Regions from separate parts of the Massilia aerilata genome, predicted to be linked through region 1. Evidence: predicted binding sites of a transcription regulator. Region 1 holds the regulator's gene; each other region holds the start of a gene.
What was found. The regulator LexA, encoded in region 1, represses DNA repair genes until DNA is damaged. The targets are predictions, from matches to a motif close to ACTGTATNNNNATACAGT.

Region 2: ACFPO9_RS23140 (putative DNA modification/repair radical SAM protein) is a predicted target of LexA. The motif match lies at 2,906-2,923, and genes of this name have one in related genera.
Region 3: recA (recombinase RecA) is a predicted target of LexA. The motif match lies at 1,740-1,757, and genes of this name have one in related genera.

What each region holds. Positions count from the first base shown of each region.
Region 1 covers NZ_JBHSMZ010000004.1:480,683-486,006, forward strand. Annotated here, with positions in the region: gene ACFPO9_RS07040 (cystathionine gamma-synthase family protein) at 1-295, shown strand, start outside; gene ACFPO9_RS07045 (tetratricopeptide repeat protein) at 408-1,217, shown strand; gene ACFPO9_RS07050 (SEL1-like repeat protein) at 1,369-2,169, shown strand; gene ACFPO9_RS07055 (tetratricopeptide repeat protein) at 2,234-2,995, shown strand; gene lexA (transcriptional repressor LexA) at 3,094-3,741, opposite strand; gene rpsF (30S ribosomal protein S6) at 4,021-4,404, shown strand; gene priB (primosomal replication protein N) at 4,434-4,718, shown strand; gene rpsR (30S ribosomal protein S18) at 4,739-5,029, shown strand; gene rplI (50S ribosomal protein L9) at 5,063-5,324, shown strand, end outside.
Region 2 covers NZ_JBHSMZ010000022.1:37,705-43,028, reverse strand. Annotated here, with positions in the region: gene ACFPO9_RS23150 (CPBP family intramembrane glutamic endopeptidase) at 1-168, shown strand, start outside; gene ACFPO9_RS23145 (UdgX family uracil-DNA binding protein) at 171-1,667, opposite strand; gene ACFPO9_RS23140 (putative DNA modification/repair radical SAM protein) at 1,664-2,893, opposite strand; gene ACFPO9_RS23135 (alpha/beta fold hydrolase) at 3,025-3,831, shown strand; gene ACFPO9_RS23130 (M16 family metallopeptidase) at 3,838-5,324, opposite strand, start outside.
Region 3 covers NZ_JBHSMZ010000017.1:27,493-32,816, reverse strand. Annotated here, with positions in the region: gene ACFPO9_RS22385 (sensor histidine kinase) at 1-941, opposite strand, end outside; gene ACFPO9_RS22380 (response regulator) at 938-1,630, opposite strand; gene recA (recombinase RecA) at 1,821-2,897, shown strand; gene recX (recombination regulator RecX) at 2,916-3,371, shown strand; gene ACFPO9_RS22365 (DUF2889 domain-containing protein) at 3,767-4,324, shown strand; gene sucC (ADP-forming succinate--CoA ligase subunit beta) at 4,379-5,324, shown strand, end outside.

The sequences.
Region 1 (5,324 bases):
GCAGCATGCCCTGGCAAGCGAGCTGTTCCGCGCCTACGGCTCGCTGTTCAGCTTCGAGCTGAAGGAGGGCATCGACTGCTTCGACTACCTGAACCGCCTCAAGATCGCGATTCCGGCTTCGAACCTGGGGGATACCCGCACCCTGGTGATCCCGGTCGCGCACACGATCTTCTTCGAGATGGGCCCGGAGCGCCGCGCCAGCATGGGCATCGCCGAGTCCCTGATCCGGGTGTCGGTGGGCATCGAGGACACTGACGACCTGCTGGCCGACTTCGGCAATGCGCTGGCTGGCTGATACAAAACTGCTACATTAAAGCCGGCCACCGGCGTGCGCGTCATCCATCCCGCATTGCCAGGCGCCGCAGCCAGGTCTAGTATGTGTTCAATAATCCAACCGGGAGATGAGCATGAAACGACTGATGTTTGGCTTGTTGATGGTGGCCGCCGGCGCGGCAATGGCGGACGATCTGGGGAATGCCGACCAGGCCCTGCGCGCGAAGGACTACGGCCGCGCTTTCCCGCTGTACGCGCGGCTGGCCGAGGCCGGCAATACCGAAGCCCAGTTCCGCCTGGGCGAAATGTACTGGTATGGCGATGGCACCGCGGTCGACATGGCCAAATCCCGTGCCTGGCTGCAAAAGGCTGCAACGAAGGGGCATGCCGGCGCGCGCGAGACCTTGAACCTGCTGGCGCAGCGCGAGCGCCGCGCCGGCGACATCGCCTACTGGACCACGGCCTACCGGGGCGAAGACCTGACGACAGGAAAATATGCCTGCCCGCTGCCGAGCATCCCTGCGGTCTCGACCCAGTTGGACGAGGTCCGTACGGTCGGCAAGGCCATCGGCAACTGGGCCATCTGCTACAAGGACTTCGCCAAGGACCTCGAGGCCGCCGGGCCGTCGATCAACCGCATTCCGGCCGGCATCCGGAAACTGATGACGCCGGCCGAGCTTGCGCAGGCGATCGGCCGCATCGACACCGTCGTCGCGCGCATCGTCCGGGGCAAGGAGGACGACGCCGAGACCTTCATCACCGAGCGCGCGAACTGGTATGCCGCCACCGACAGGCACCTGGGACAGGTCCGGCCCGCGGTCCTCAAGGAGTTCATGGATCACGAGTACGACTATGTCCGTCGGCCGCAGTCGGGCTATATGGACCACCAGCCAGGGCCGTTTGTCCTGGCGTCGAATACGCCGGCAAAGCCGACGACGCCGTAAAAGTAATCTGGCAGCTGAGAATTGGCTCGACGGGATCAATACAAAAATAGGACAAAAATGTCCTTAAGGCATCGTTCGGAAGTATTGTCATGATGGTAATGCAGGTCTATTATCGTTTCGTTTGACCAAACTTTTCGGGAAAGGGGAGACGATGAAACGACTTGCATTTGCCGTGCTGATGCTGGCGGCCGGGATGGCCTCGGCCAACGAACTGGGCGATGCCGAAAAAGCCTTGCGTGCGAAGGAATACGACAAGGCCTTGCCGATCTATACGAAGCTGGCGAATGCCGGCAATGCCGAAGCGCAGTTCCGCCTGGGCGAGATGTACTGGTACGGCGACGGCGCCGCGGTCGACATGGCCAAGTCGCAGGCCTGGCTGCAGAAGGCCGCGGCGGGCGGCCATGGCGGCGCGAAGGAGACCCTCGACATCCTCAAGCAGCGCGAGCAGCGCGCCGCCGACATCGCCTTCTGGACCAGCGGCTACAAGGGTGAGGACCTGGTCTCGGGCAAATATGCCTGCCCGGCGCCGAAAATCCCGACTGTCTCGAAAACCAACGACGAGATCAACCGGATCCAGGCCGAGATCGCGACCTGGGAGACCTGCTACAACGATTTCGTGGCCAGCGTGAACCAGGTGCCGCCGGGCGTCAAGCGGATCCCGGCCGATGTGGTCAAGCTGATGAGCCCGAAAGAAGTGGAGCAGGCCGGCGCCCACGTCGACGACGCCACCGTCAATGTGATCAGCCGCCGCCAGGCCGAGGCACTGGCCTTTACCGGCGACCGCGACGCCTGGTTCACATCGACCCAGCAGTTCGTGGCGGACGCCAACGGCAAGGCCGAGTCGGGCAAACGGCTTCTTGAAGAGGAGCAGCGCCGCCTGCGCGAGGAAAACGAGACCTACCAGAGGAACAACCAGAAAGGTGCAAGTTTCAACATGGGTGGCAAAAAGTAACAGCCGGTTGAGCTGGCAGGGCTGTGCGGGTATGATGGATTTCCTTTATCACAGCCTTGTTTCCATGAAGACTCTCCTGTTTTGCGTGGCCCTGCTGGCGGCCGGCGCCGCCTGCGCCGACGAGCTGGCCGATGCGGACGCCCTGTTCGCCAAGAAAGCCTATCCCGAAGCCCTGCAGAAATACACCAGGCTGGCGAACGCCGGCAACGTGACGGCCCAGCAGCACCTGGGCGAGATGTATTTTTACGGCGAAGCCGGTGAAATCGACATCGACAAGGCGACCGGCTGGTTCCGCAAGGCGGCCGCCAAGGGCAATGCCACCGCCATCGCCTCGCTCGAGATGATCAAGCAGCGCGACAAGCGCCGCGCCGATCTCGATTACTGGATAGAGAAATACGACGGCGCCGACGTCCGCACCGACGAGTACCGCTGCCCGGCGCCGCGCTTCCCGGCGGTGTCGCGCCAGACCGAAGAGATCGACCGCTACAGCGCCAAGATGCAGGCCTGGCAGGCCTGCTACAACCGCTACGCCGAGCACCTGAACGCCGTGACCCCGCTGACCAAGCGCATCCCAGAGGACATCAAGGGGCTGCTGACCAAGGCCGAGCTGGAGAAGGCCACCGCCCATATGAACGCGGTGCAGGAAGGCCTGTCGGAAGACGTCAAGATCAGCGCGCGCATGGTCGTGGCCGACTTCACGGCCTGGCGCGACGCCACCGACGCCTACGTCGCCCAGCACAACGAGATCGTCAAGAATGCGCCGACCCCCGAGCGAGAGAAGGAGCTGGAGGCGCGCAAGGGCAACTATGCCCCTCCCGGCAAGTAAGGACGGCCGCGCACAATGAACAACGCCCCGCCGGCGTAAGCCGGGCGGGGCGTTTTGCCATCTGGCAAAATAATTTCAGTGCCGGCGCAGCTCTCAGTTCAATGCCACGAACGCAGCAGGCCGACAGCCAGGCCTTCCAGCGCGAACTCGTCGCTGTGCGGATCGACCGTGATGACGGAGAAGTCCGGGTTTTCCGGCAGCAGTTCGATGGTGCCGCCGGTCTTGCGGTAGCGCTTGACGGTGACTTCATCGCCGATACGGGCGACCACGATCTGGCCGTTCTTGGCCGAATCCACTTTCTTGACCGCCAGGAAGTCGCCGTCGCAGATGCCGGCGTCGCGCATCGACCAGCCCTTCACCTTCAGCAGGAAGTCGGGCTTGGCCGAGAACATGGCCGGGTCCACCGAGTAGGTGGTCTCGACGTGTTCCTGGGCCAGGATGGGCGAACCGGCGGCCACGCGGCCGACCAGCGGCAGCGACATCAGCAGGGCGGCCGGGACGGCCGGCACCGTTGCCGCTTCGGCCCCGGTGCTGTTGCCCACCAGGCGGATGCCGCGCGAGGTGCCGGGAGAAATTTCGATCGCGCCCTTGCGCGCCAGGGCTTGCAGGTGTTCCTCGGCGGCGTTGGCCGAGCGGAAGCCAAGCTCCTGCGCGATTTCGGCGCGGGTGGGCGGGAAGCCGGTGTTGTCGATGGCTTCCTTGATCAGGTTGAGGATCTGTTCTTGCCGTGCGGTGAGCTTGAGCATGTTCGAGTAAGTGTAAGTAAAGGAGCGTCTGAGCGACACCCGACACCCTGTATTTTTGTACAGTATTGCGCCGGGCGCAAGGGGAATCCGCCGCTTTCGCCGCTTTTTTTTGCTGGGCGGGTACAGCCGATAACCTGCAGGCAAGGCGCACGGCAGCCGACGCTGAAGATGGTGATTGAGCTCTTGACGTTTTTACGGTTATAATGTCGGGCTTTCCCTTCCCACACTCGTCTTGACGCCGAGGTGGGCATTTGTTTAAACGTCCTTAAGGAGTGTTGCATGCGTCATTATGAAATCGTGTTTATCGTCCACCCGGACCAGAGCGAGCAGGTCCCGGCGATGATCGAGCGCTACAAGACCACGGTCACCTCGCGTGGCGGTAACATCCACCGTGTCGAAGACTGGGGCCGCCGTCAAATGGCTTACCAGATCCAGAAGCTGCCGAAGGCACACTACATCTGCATGAACATCGAGTGCGACAACGAGACCCTGGTCGAGCTGGAAACCGCATTCAAATTCAATGATGCCGTGCTGCGTCATCTGACCGTCAAGATGAAGAAGGCTGAAACCGCACCGTCGCCGATGATGAAATCGGTCCAGCGCGAAGACGCAGCCAAGAGCCACCGTGCCGAGCAGGCTGCTGCTCCGGCCGCTGCTGCTTAATTTCTTCGGAAAGTGAAGCGCAGAGGGCAGTGAACGCGTTGTTGCTGGTTGCAAGCATCGCCGAGCGCGATACCTTGCGATATACCCCGGCCGGCATCCCCATCGTCAGCGGCATCCTGCAACATGGATCGCAGCAGACCGAGGCAGGGATTGCCAGGCAGGTCGAGTTTGAGATTTCCGCGCTGGCCGCGGGCGATATTTCAAGCCGGTTTGCCGATGCCGAACTGGGCGCCGTCTACCAGTTCAAGGGTTTCCTCGCGAGGAAGAACCGCAACAGCAAAGCCCTGGTGTTTCACATCATTGAATTCATTTAGATTAGATACAGGAGCCAAAAATGGCATTCGGTAAAAAGTTCGACAAAAACAAGGCCAAAGAAAAACTGAAGCGCAAACAGCAGAACCCGCTGTTCAAGCGCAAGAAATTCTGCCGCTTCACCGCTGCAGGCGTGGAACAGGTTGACTACAAAGACGTCGACACCCTGAAGGATTTCGTCCAGGAAAACGGCAAGATCATGCCGGCACGCCTGACCGGTACCAAGGCGCACTACCAGCGCCAAGTGGACACCGCCATCAAGCGCGCCCGCTACCTGGCCCTGCTGCCGTACACCGACCTGCACAACGCTTAATCGTCGGTCACGACACGTATACTGGAGAATAATATGCAAATCATCCTGCTGGAAAAAGTCGTCAACGTCGGTAACCTGGGCGACGTGGTCAAGGTCAAGGACGGTTACGCACGTAACTTCCTGATCCCGCAAAAGAAAGCCCGCCGTGCAACCGAATCGGCCGTGGCCGAATTCGAAGTCAAGCGCGCCGAACTGGAAAAGGCAGCCGCCGAGAAGCTGGCAGCCGCACAAGGCCAGGGCGAGAAGCTGAACGGCATGACCATCACCATCGCCCAGAAAGCCGGCGTCGATGGCC
Region 2 (5,324 bases), on a different contig from region 1:
CAGGACCTCGGGCCGGCCTGGCTGACCGGCGGCGCCTACGGCCCGGAAGCAGGCCTGGTCGGCATCCTGTTCCGCTTCGTCGTCATCGCGCTTATGCTGCTCTGGCTGCGCTCCCGCTGGCGCATGGCTGCCACGCGCGCCCTGCCCTTCGGCATCGTCCAGGGATAGCCTCAGGCCGGCGGCTCTTCCGGCTGCCGGTCCAGCAGGTCCTGGGCCAGCTTCAGGCTGTCCACCATGGTCTGGAAGGCTGCACGCTTGGCCTCCTCGCCCGGCACCCGCAGCACATACGAGGGGTGGTAAGTGGTGACGATCCAGTGCCCCTCATGGAAGACCGGGTGGCCGATCGAATTCTTCAGGGTCACGTTCGCGGTGCGCATCACGGACTTCAGCGCGGTCGCGCCCAGCGCCACGATCACGGTCGGCTGTACGTGGGCCAGCTCCTTGTCCAGCCAGTAGTGGCAGGCCTCGATCTCCTTCTGCGCCGGCGTTTTATGGATGCGGCGCTTGCCGCGCGGCTCCCATTTGAAATGCTTGACGGCGTTGGTCACGTAGATGGTGTCGCGGTCGACGCCGGCCTGTTCGCAGACCTGGTCGAGCAGCTTGCCGGCCGGCCCGACGAAGGGCTGGCCGGCCAGGTCCTCCTGGTCGCCCGGCTGCTCGCCGACGAACATGATCTTCGCCTTCTTCGGTCCCTCGCCGCCCACCGCCTGGGTCGCGAACTGCCATAGCTCGCAGCGGCGGCATTCGTCCAGCTTCGAAGGCTGCTGGCGCTCCGGCTGCGCATCCTCGGGGGCGATCGGGATGGTGGTGCCCTTGCGCTGGCCGACCGCCTCATACTGGCCGACCTTGCGCGCGCCACGCGCCGCTTCGGAAATCATGTGGGTCACGATTTTGCCTTCTGGCAAATTTTTCCAGCGATGCGAGGGGATGTGCTGCTGCATCACCGCTTGGTTCAGGCGCGCCGGGTTGAACACGCTGCGGTAGTAGGTCAGCCACAAGGCCTCCCCCGTATCTTCGAGATCCTCGGAATTTTTTACCAGCGGGCCGGTGTTGTGCAGCGTCTGTCCATCCCACAGCACGCTGGCTTCGGGCGTGGCGATCATCCAGCTGACCTTGCCCATGCGCGAGACGAAGTGTTCCGCCACCTGCGGCAGCACGTCGTGCTGCGGTTCGTACCAGGCGACGAAGCGCGGCGGCCCGGCTTCGGGCGCGCGTTCGCGGAATCGGATGTAGGCATGCATGTCGTGCTCCTCGCGCCGTACCGCCTTCACCATCGCATTCAGGCGCGCGCCGTCTTCGTCGGCCGGCGACTGCACGTCATGCTCGCCCTGCTGCCAGCGCCAGATGACGCGGTACAGGAAGGCCCAGCGGTCCGGCACGCGGCAGCAGGCGGCGCTTTGCAGCATGTCCATCAGCGAGCGCGGAATGCTTGGCGGCGCGTGGCGGGGTTTGCTTGACGCGGCAGGCGGTATGCCGGCTGGAGTATGCGGCTGCCCAGCCGTGGGCGGCGCACCCGAGAACAGGTCGCCGCCCGCATACGGCGTGCTCCAGGTGACCGCTTCCGGCGGCACGTCGTGGACCAGCAGCTCGCGCGCCGCCTCGCGCCATTCGGCGAAAGTCTCGACCAGCAGCGGCTGGCCTGCGCGCAGCTGGTCGATGGCGCTCATGCCGCCTGCAACTCCGGCCACAGATTCATCTGCTGCGGCGCGTCGGCCATGTTCCGCCGCAGCAGTTCGGAGGATGCCGCGCCTTGCGCCGGCTTGTAGTCGGCGGTGACCACGAAGGGCGCCAGCTTTTTCAGGCTGCAGCGCAGGCGCGACAGGTCTTCCCAGCGGATGCGGCGCAGCCGGCGCAGGTCGATGAGGCGCTTGGCCGAGCGTAGGCCGATGCCGGGCACGCGCGCGATCATGCTCTCGTCCGCGCGGTTCAGGTCGAGCGGGAAGTGATCGCGATTGGCGAGCGCCCAAGCCAGCTTGGGGTCGATGTCGAGCGCCAGGTTGCCGGCGGCCGGCATCAGTTCGCCGGCGGTAAAACCGTAGCCGCGCAAGAGGAAATCGGCCTGGTAGAGGCGATGCTCGCGCAGCAGCGGCGGCGGCGCCGAGGGCACGCTGCTGGGACTCTGCGGGATCGGGCTGAAGGCCGAGTAGTAAACCCTTTTTAACTTGTACGAGCCGTACAGGGTCTGGGCCGTATTCAGGATGGTCTGGTCGTCGCTGGCGTCGGCGCCGACGATCATCTGGGTGCTCTGCCCGGCCGGCGCGAACACAGGCGCTTTCGGGTGCTCGTCCTTTTCATCCAGCCTGGTGCGGATCGAGCCCATCGCCAGCTTGATGGTGTGGACGTTCTTTTCGGGCGCCAGGCGCGCCACGCTGTCCTGGGTCGGCAGCTCGATGTTCACCGACAGCCGGTCGGCGTACTTGCCGGCCAGTTCGATCAGGCGCGGATCGGCATCCGGGATGGTTTTGAGGTGGATGTAGCCGCGGAATTTGTGCTCTTCGCGCAGGCGCCGCGCCACCTCGACCAGCTGCTCCATCGTGTAGTCGCTGGACTGGATAATGCCGGAACTGAGGAAGAGCCCGTCGATGTAGTTGCGCAGGTAAAAATCCTGGGTCAGCTTGACCACTTCGTCGACCGAGAAGCGCGCGCGCGGCACGTTCGAGGTCCGGCGGTTGACGCAATACTGGCAATCGTAGATGCAGAAATTGGTCAGCAGGATTTTCAGCAGCGATACGCAGCGGCCGTCCGGCGTGTAGCTGTGGCAGATGCCCATGCCATTGGTGGCGCCCAGGCCATCCTTGTCGAACGAATCGCGCTTCGGCGCCCCGCTGCTGGCGCAGGAAGCGTCATATTTGGCGGCGTCGGCGAGGATCTCGAGCTTGTCTTTGAGTTCCATTTTTCAGCAAATACTGTATGGATGAACAGTATAACGCAGTTCCGATTCGCGCGGCGGTGCGTGGACGCACGTATGCAATGTGCGAGAATATGCGAGTTTGCAATGTCTCTTTTTGACGAATTTGATGAACGATGTCTGTCCAATACCGCAATAACCTCCACATTGGGGGCACCGGCGACGCGACCATGGTGTTCGCGCATGGCCTCGGCTGCGACCAGACCATGTGGCGTTTCCTCGCCCCGGCCTACCAGGACCGCTTTCGCACCATCCTGTACGACCTGACCGGCAGCGGCGCCTCCGACCGCTCGGCCTACGATCGCACGCGCCACGCCAGCCTGCATGGCCATGCCGACGATCTGCTGGAGATCCTTGAGGCCTGCTCGGCCGGGCCGGTGGTCTTCGTCGGCCATTCGGTCAGCGCCATGATCGGCCTGCTGGCGGCGAACAAGGCGCCCGAGCGCTTCGCGGCGCAGGTGATGGTGGGTCCGTCGCCCTGCTATATCAACGACGGCGATTACGTGGGCGGCTTCAATCGCGAGGACATGGAAGCCATGCTGGGCTTGATGGAAGCCGACTTCCCGAGCTGGTCGCAGCGCATGGCCCCGATCCTGATGGGCGGCTTGCGCCCCGAACTGACCAAGGAGCTGCTGGCCAGCTTCATGCGCAACGACCAGGGTATCGCACGCCATTTCGGGCGCGCGACCTTCCTGTCCGATCACCGCGCCGACCTGCTGCACACGACCGTGCCGTCGCTGATCCTGCAATGCAGCGACGACCTGATCGTCCCGCGCGAAGTCGGCGACTACATGCTGCGCCACCTGCCGAACAGCAGCCTGCGCGTCATCGACGACGAAGGCCACTGTCCGCACGTCAGCGCGTCGAGCGCCACTTCACGGGCGATCGACGCTTTCCTGCACCGGACCTCGAGCCCGGCCTGAGCCGGCTTAGCGGACCGGCTTGCCGTCCGCGTCCAGCACCGTCACCTCGCCCCAGCCCAGCTTGCGGATGCCCGGCTCGACCTTCCGCAGGTCGCCGATCACCAGCCATACGACTTCGTCCGGGTGCACGTAGCGCGTGGCGGCGCCGGCCAGCTGCTTGTCATCCAGCGAGCGCATGCCGCCGGCGTAGCGGCTCCAGTAATCGTCCGGCAGGCCGAGGTTGATGCTGGTGATGGCCGCGCCTTCCAGCGCATCCAGCGTGGCGAAGCGGCCCGGCAGGCGCGAGGTCACGTTGCGCATCACGCTGTCGAACTCTTCGCCGGCGATCGGACGCTGGCCGGCGATGTCGCGGATCTCTTTCGCCACTTCCTGCATCGCTTCGACGGTCTTGTCGGTCTGCACCGGCGCCAGCGCCAGGAAGCTGCGCTGGCCGCGCATGTCGATCATGCGCGCGGTGGTGCCGTAGCTCCAGTGTTTATCCAGGCGCAGGTTGCGGTTCAGGCGCGAGGTCGCCATGCCGCCGAAGTTGTGCATCACGGCCTGGATCGCCAGCTCGTCCGGCTGGCCCGAAGGCAGCGAGACGTGGGCGGCGACGATGGTCGACTGCGGCGCTTCCGGCTTGTCGATCAGGTAGACGCGCTTGCCCGCGGTGGCCGGCACGCTCGGCACCTGCTTGGCGGGCGCGCTGCCGGCCTGCCACTTGCCGAAGCTCGACTCCAGCGCCGGCATCAGCTTGTCCAGGGTGGTGTCGCCGGCCACGACCAGGGTCGCGCTGCCCGGACGGAACCAGGCGTCATGCCAGCGCGCGACGTCGTCGCGGCTGAGGGCCTGGGTGCTGGCTTCGGTGCCGGTCGCCGGGCGGCCGTAGGCGTGATTCGCGCCGTACAGGATGCCCGGGATCACGCGCACCGCGAGGGCGCTCGGCTGGGCCTTTTCCTGCCCCACCTGGGCCAGGCGGCGCTGCTTGGCCAGCTCGACCTGGTCTTGCGGGAAGGTGGCGTTCAGGGCGGCGTCAGCCATCAGCGCCAGCGAGGGCGCCAGCCTGGCGCTGGTCGCCTTCAGGCGCACCACCGACTGGTCCTGCGAGGTGCCGGTGCTGAGGTCGGCGCCCAGCGACTCCAATGCATCCGACAGCTGGAACGCGTTGCGGGTCCGGGTGCCCTTGTCGATCAGGCCCAGCGACAGCGAAGCCAGGCCTTCCTTGCCGGCCGGGTCGGCGGCGGCGCCGGCGTCCAGCACCAGCGCGGCGTTGACGATCGGCGCGCCATGGCGTTCCAGCAGCACGACCTTCAGGCCGTTCTTCAGCTGCGCGCGCTGCATGGCCGGGAAACTGACGTCGGGCGCCTGGCCCAGGGCTGGCAACTGCTTGCGGTCGAAGCTCGACTTCACGCCGGCCAGTTTCGCGAACGGCTTCACCGTCATCGTGTAATGATGGGCGCGCAGCCAACGGTTGCCGGCGGCCTTGACTTCGGCCGGGGTGGCGTTCGCCATCT
Region 3 (5,324 bases), on a different contig from region 1:
ACCTGGCGCAGGGCCAGTTCGGACTGCATGCGCATGCCGGCCAGCGGGGTCTTCATCTGGTGCGCGGCGTCGGCAATGAAACGCTTCTGGGCGTCGATGGTGTGCGCCAGGCGCGCCAGCATGTCGTTCAGCGAACCCACCAGCGGCGAGATCTCTTCCGGCACCTGGCGCGAATCGATGGGCGACAGATCGTCCGGCGGCCGTGCGCGGATCCGCTCCTGCAGCTGGGCCAGCGGCGACAGTCCCCGCGACAGCGCGAACCAGACCAGGGCCAGGATCACGGGCAGGATGATGAACTGGGGCAGGATCACGCCCTTGATGATCTCGTTGGCCAGCTGGGCGCGCTTTTCCAGCGTCTCCGCCACCTGCACCACGGCCAGGCGCGCTTCCGGACTGGCGGCGCCGGCATCGAGCAGCGGCTGGAGCTTGACCCAGGCATAGGCGACCCGCACCGGCGTGCCGTGCAGGCTCTCGTTGCGGAAGTGGACGCGGCCGCTGCGCTCGGCGTCGTCCAGCGGCGGCAGCGGCAGCTCGCGGTCGCCGTCGATGACTTCGTTGCGCGGCCCGGTGATCTGGAAGTAAACGCTGTCGACGTCGTCGGCGCGCAGGATGTCGCGCGCGCTGCCGGGCAGGCGCGCCACCACCTTGCCGTTCACTTCCTTGACCTGCTGGGCCAGCACGGTGACGCTGTCTTCCAGCGCATGGTCGAAGGGTTGGTTGGCGATCGATTTCGCCACCAGGTAGGTGATGGCGATGCTCATCGGCCACAGCAGCAGCAGCGGCGCCAGCATCCAGTCGAGGATCTCGCCGAACAGCGAGTGCTGGATGCTCTCTTCGGCCTCGGGGGGCGGCGGCACATACACCGGTTCAAGCGCAGGCTCGAGCGCCGTGTCGTAGCCGGCGACGGGCTCGGGCGCGCGGCGCCGCTTCAGGGACCTCACTGGGCAGTCTTGCGCGCGCCGTCGGAATAGCGCTCAAGGCAGTAGCCCAGGCCGCGCACGGTGGCGATGCGGATGCCGCCGGTTTCGATCTTCTTGCGCAGGCGGTGCACATAGACCTCGATGGCGTTGTTCGACACTTCCTCGCCCCATTCGCACAGGTGGTCGACCAGCTGTTCCTTGGACACCAGGCGCCCGGTGCGCGCCAGCAGGATCTCGAGCAGGCCGAGTTCGCGCGCCGACAGGTCCAGCATCTGGTCGTCGATGTAGGCGCTGCGGCCGACCTGGTCGTAGGCCAGCGGGCCGTGGCGGATCACGGTCGAGCCGCCGCCCTGGCCGCGCCGGGTCAGGGCGCGCACCCGCGCTTCCAGTTCCGACAGGGCGAAGGGCTTGGCCATGTAGTCGTCGGCGCCGGCGTCGAGGCCGCCCACGCGCTGCTCGATCGAGTCGGCCGCGGTGAGGATCAGCACCGGCAGCAGGGAGCCGCGCGCGCGCAGGCGGCGCAGCACGTCGAGCCCGGACAGCTTCGGCAGGCCGAGGTCGAGGATCAGCAAATCGAACTCCTGGGTCGAGAGCGCGGTGTCGGCATCCTGGCCGTTCTTGACGCAATCGATGGCATAGCCGGACTGGCGCAGGGAGCGCGTCAGGCCATCGGCGAGTACGCTATCATCCTCGGCTAGTAAAATACGCATCTCTGTTACCCTCGGTTGTTGGTTGGACCCTGATTGCTTGCATATTGTGTGTGATCTTTCGCAACATGTCGATTGCGTCAAACGGCAGTAAATATCGCTTGCCAAAACCACTGGGATTTTATACAGTACTTCCTATTGAAATCGCGCGAGCGGCCCTTATCTTGGTTCACTCTAGGACAGAAAGAAAGTTATGGACGACAAAAAATCCGCAGTAAACGCAGCAGAGAAGGGCAAGGCGCTGGCAGCAGCCCTCGCGCAGATCGAAAAGCAGTTCGGCAAGGGCTCGGTCATGCGCATGGACGCCAACGCGCCGGTCGAGGAAGTGCAGACCGTGTCCACCGGCTCGCTGGGCCTGGACATCGCCCTGGGCGTCGGCGGCCTGCCGCGCGGCCGTATCGTCGAGATCTACGGTCCGGAGTCGTCGGGTAAAACCACGCTGACCCTGCAAACCATCGCCCAGATGCAAAAGCTGGGCGGCACCTGCGCCTTCATCGACGCCGAGCACGCGCTGGACGTCGGCTATGCGCAAAAGCTGGGCATCAAGCTGGACGAGCTGCTGATCTCGCAGCCGGACACCGGCGAGCAGGCCCTCGAAATCACCGATGCGCTGGTGCGCTCGGGCAGCGTCGACCTGGTGGTCATCGACTCGGTGGCGGCACTGACCCCGCGCGCCGAGATCGAAGGCGACATGGGCGACTCCCTGCCGGGCCTGCAAGCCCGTCTGATGTCGCAGGCGCTGCGCAAGCTGACCGGCTCGATCAACCGTACGAACACCCTGGTGATCTTCATTAACCAGATCCGTATGAAGATCGGCGTCATGTTCGGCAGCCCGGAAACCACCACCGGCGGTAACGCGCTGAAGTTCTACGCCTCCGTGCGCATGGACATCCGCCGTACCGGTTCGATCAAGTCCGGCGACGAGGTGATCGGTAACGAAACCAAGGTCAAGGTCGTCAAGAACAAGATCGCGCCGCCGTTCAAGGAAGCCCACTTCGACATCCTGTATGGCGAAGGCACTTCCCGCGAAGGCGAGATCATCGACCTGGGCGTGGACAACAAGATCGTCGAGAAGGCGGGCTCGTGGTACAGCTACGGTGGCGAGCGTATCGGTCAGGGCAAGGACAATGCACGTCAGTTCCTGAAAGACCGCCCGGCCCTGGCGCGCGAGATCGAAAACAAGGTCCGTGCCGCCCTGGGCGTGCGCGAACTGGCGCCAGTGGCTGCCGGTGAAGCGCCGGCCGCCGTGGCAGCCGCTGCCGACGAGTAAGCGTTTGTTGGCGCCCCAGTGAGGCAGGTCCTTAGTCTGAAAGCGCGCGCATTGAAATACCTTTCGATGCGCGAGCACAGCCGGCTCGAGCTGGGGCGCAAGCTGTCTCGCTATGCCGAGGAGGGTGACGATGTCGAAGCCCTTCTCGATTTCCTTGAAAAGAACAACTGGCTGTCGCAGGAACGCTTCGCCGAATCCCTGGTGCACCGGCGTGCCGGCCGCTACGGCAACAGCCGCGTGCTGGCCGAACTCCAGCAGCATGGGGTGAAGGGCGAGGATCTCGACGAGCTCAAGTCCGGCCTGAAAGAAACCGAAGTTGCCCGCGCCCGCGAAGTATGGCGCCGCAAGTTCGACCGGGTCCCGCAGGACGCCGAAGAACGTAGTAAACAAATGCGCTTCCTGATGGCGCGTGGTTTTTCGCAGGGCGCGATCCGCAGCGCCATGCAGGGACGGGACGAGGACGACGAGTCCTGATCCTCAACGCGTCATCCTTAACGCGTCTAACAAAGCCCTCAGGGCAAGGCGCACCGTCGAAGACAGTACGTTAGTACGGCGAGACGGAGCAACGCCGCCATGAGGGCTTTGTTAGACGCGGGAGGCCCAAGCGCACAGCGCCATCCGCCGACGTGCCCTGGCACGTCTCCTCAACGGCGGAATGACGCTGTGCGCTTGGAACACAACAATTCTCTTTATCTTCCTTGCAAAACTGCCTACAAAATCAGCAGCCGGGTGCATCCGCCAGCGCCCTGTGCTAAACTTTCATGGTTTAAGCAGCGCCGCAAGAGCGGTTGTTGCCGTAGAAGCTGCGGCAACGTGCATCAGGCACAACGGCTGCATACTTTTTTCGCCGCATTCCGGCATTGGTGTTTATGCCCCTGTCATCCCCCGCTCCGCGTAAGCTAAGGCACACGCGCGCCATTACCGTCGAAGCGTACGCGCGCGACGATGGGCTGTGGGACCTCGACGCCTGCATTCGCGACATCAAGACCCACGATATCGAACTGCCTTCCGGCCAACGTCCGGGCGGCCTGCCTGTGCACGACCTCAAGCTGCGCGTGACCATCGACCGCGACATGCTTGTCACGGACGCCGAAGCTTCGTCGGATGCCGTACCCTATCCCGGTTATTGCGACACCATCGCGCCCGCTTACAAAAAACTGATCGGCTTGTCGCTGATGAAACATTTCCGGCTGCACCTGAAGGACCGCCTGTCCGGTGTCCTCGGATGCACCCACTTGACCGAGCTGGCACAGGTCCTGCCCACCGCGGCAATCCAGGCCTTTGCCGACGAAGCCATGGAAAATCGCGAAGCCGCGCAATCGGCCGAGCGTCCATATGAACTCGACCGCTGCCACGCGCTGCGCACCGACGGCCCCGCCGTCGCGAAGTACTACCCGCGCTGGGCCTTGAAGGTGGTATCGGGGTAGTATTTTTATTTATCCAACCGTATTCACATCAGTAAACGAAGAAGGGAAGCCAGCATGAAAATCCATGAGTATCAAGGCAAAGAGATCCTCCGAAAGTTCGGAGTGACCGTTCCGCGCGGCATTCCGTGCATGTCGGTGGACGAAGCCGTCAAGGCAGCTGAAGAGCTGGGCGGCCCGGTCTGGGTAGTCAAGGCGCAGATCCATGCTGGCGGCCGCGGCAAGGGCGGCGGCGTGAAGGTTGCCAAGTCGATCGACCAGGTGCGCGAGTACGCGAACCAGATCATGGGCATGCAGCTCGTCACCCACCAGACCAGCCCGGAAGGCCAGAAAGTGCGCCGCCTGCTGATCGAAGAAGGCGCCGACATCAAGCAAGAACTGTACGTCTCGCTGGTCACCGACCGCGTCACCCAGAAGATCGTGCTGATGGCCTCGTCGGAGGGCGGCATGGACATCGAAGAAGTCGCGCACAGCAACCCGGAAAAAATCCACAACGTCGTGATCGAGCCGTCGGTCGGCCTGACCGACGCGCAGGCTGACGACGTCGCCCGCAAGATCGGCGTGCCGGAAGGCTCGATCGCCGCTGCCCGCGCCAACCTGCAAGGCCTGTACAAAGCCTACTGGGAAACCGACTGCTCGCTGGCCGAGATCAACCCGCTGATCGTGACCGGCGACGGCAAGGTCATCGCCCTGGACGCCAAGTTCAACTTCGACCCGAACGCCCTGTTCCGTCACCCGGAAATCGTGGCCTACCGCGACCTGGACGAAGAAGATCCGGCTGAAGTCGAAGCATCGAAATTCGACCTGGCCTACATCTCCCTGGACGGCAACATCGGCTGCCTGGTGAACGGCGCCGGCCTGGCCATGGCCACCATGGACACCATCAAGCTGTTCGGCGGCGAGCCGGCCAACTTCCTGGACGTGGGCGGCGGCGCAACTGCCGAGAAGGTCACCGAAGCATTCAAGATCATGCTGAAGAACCCGGGCCTGAAAGCCATCCTGG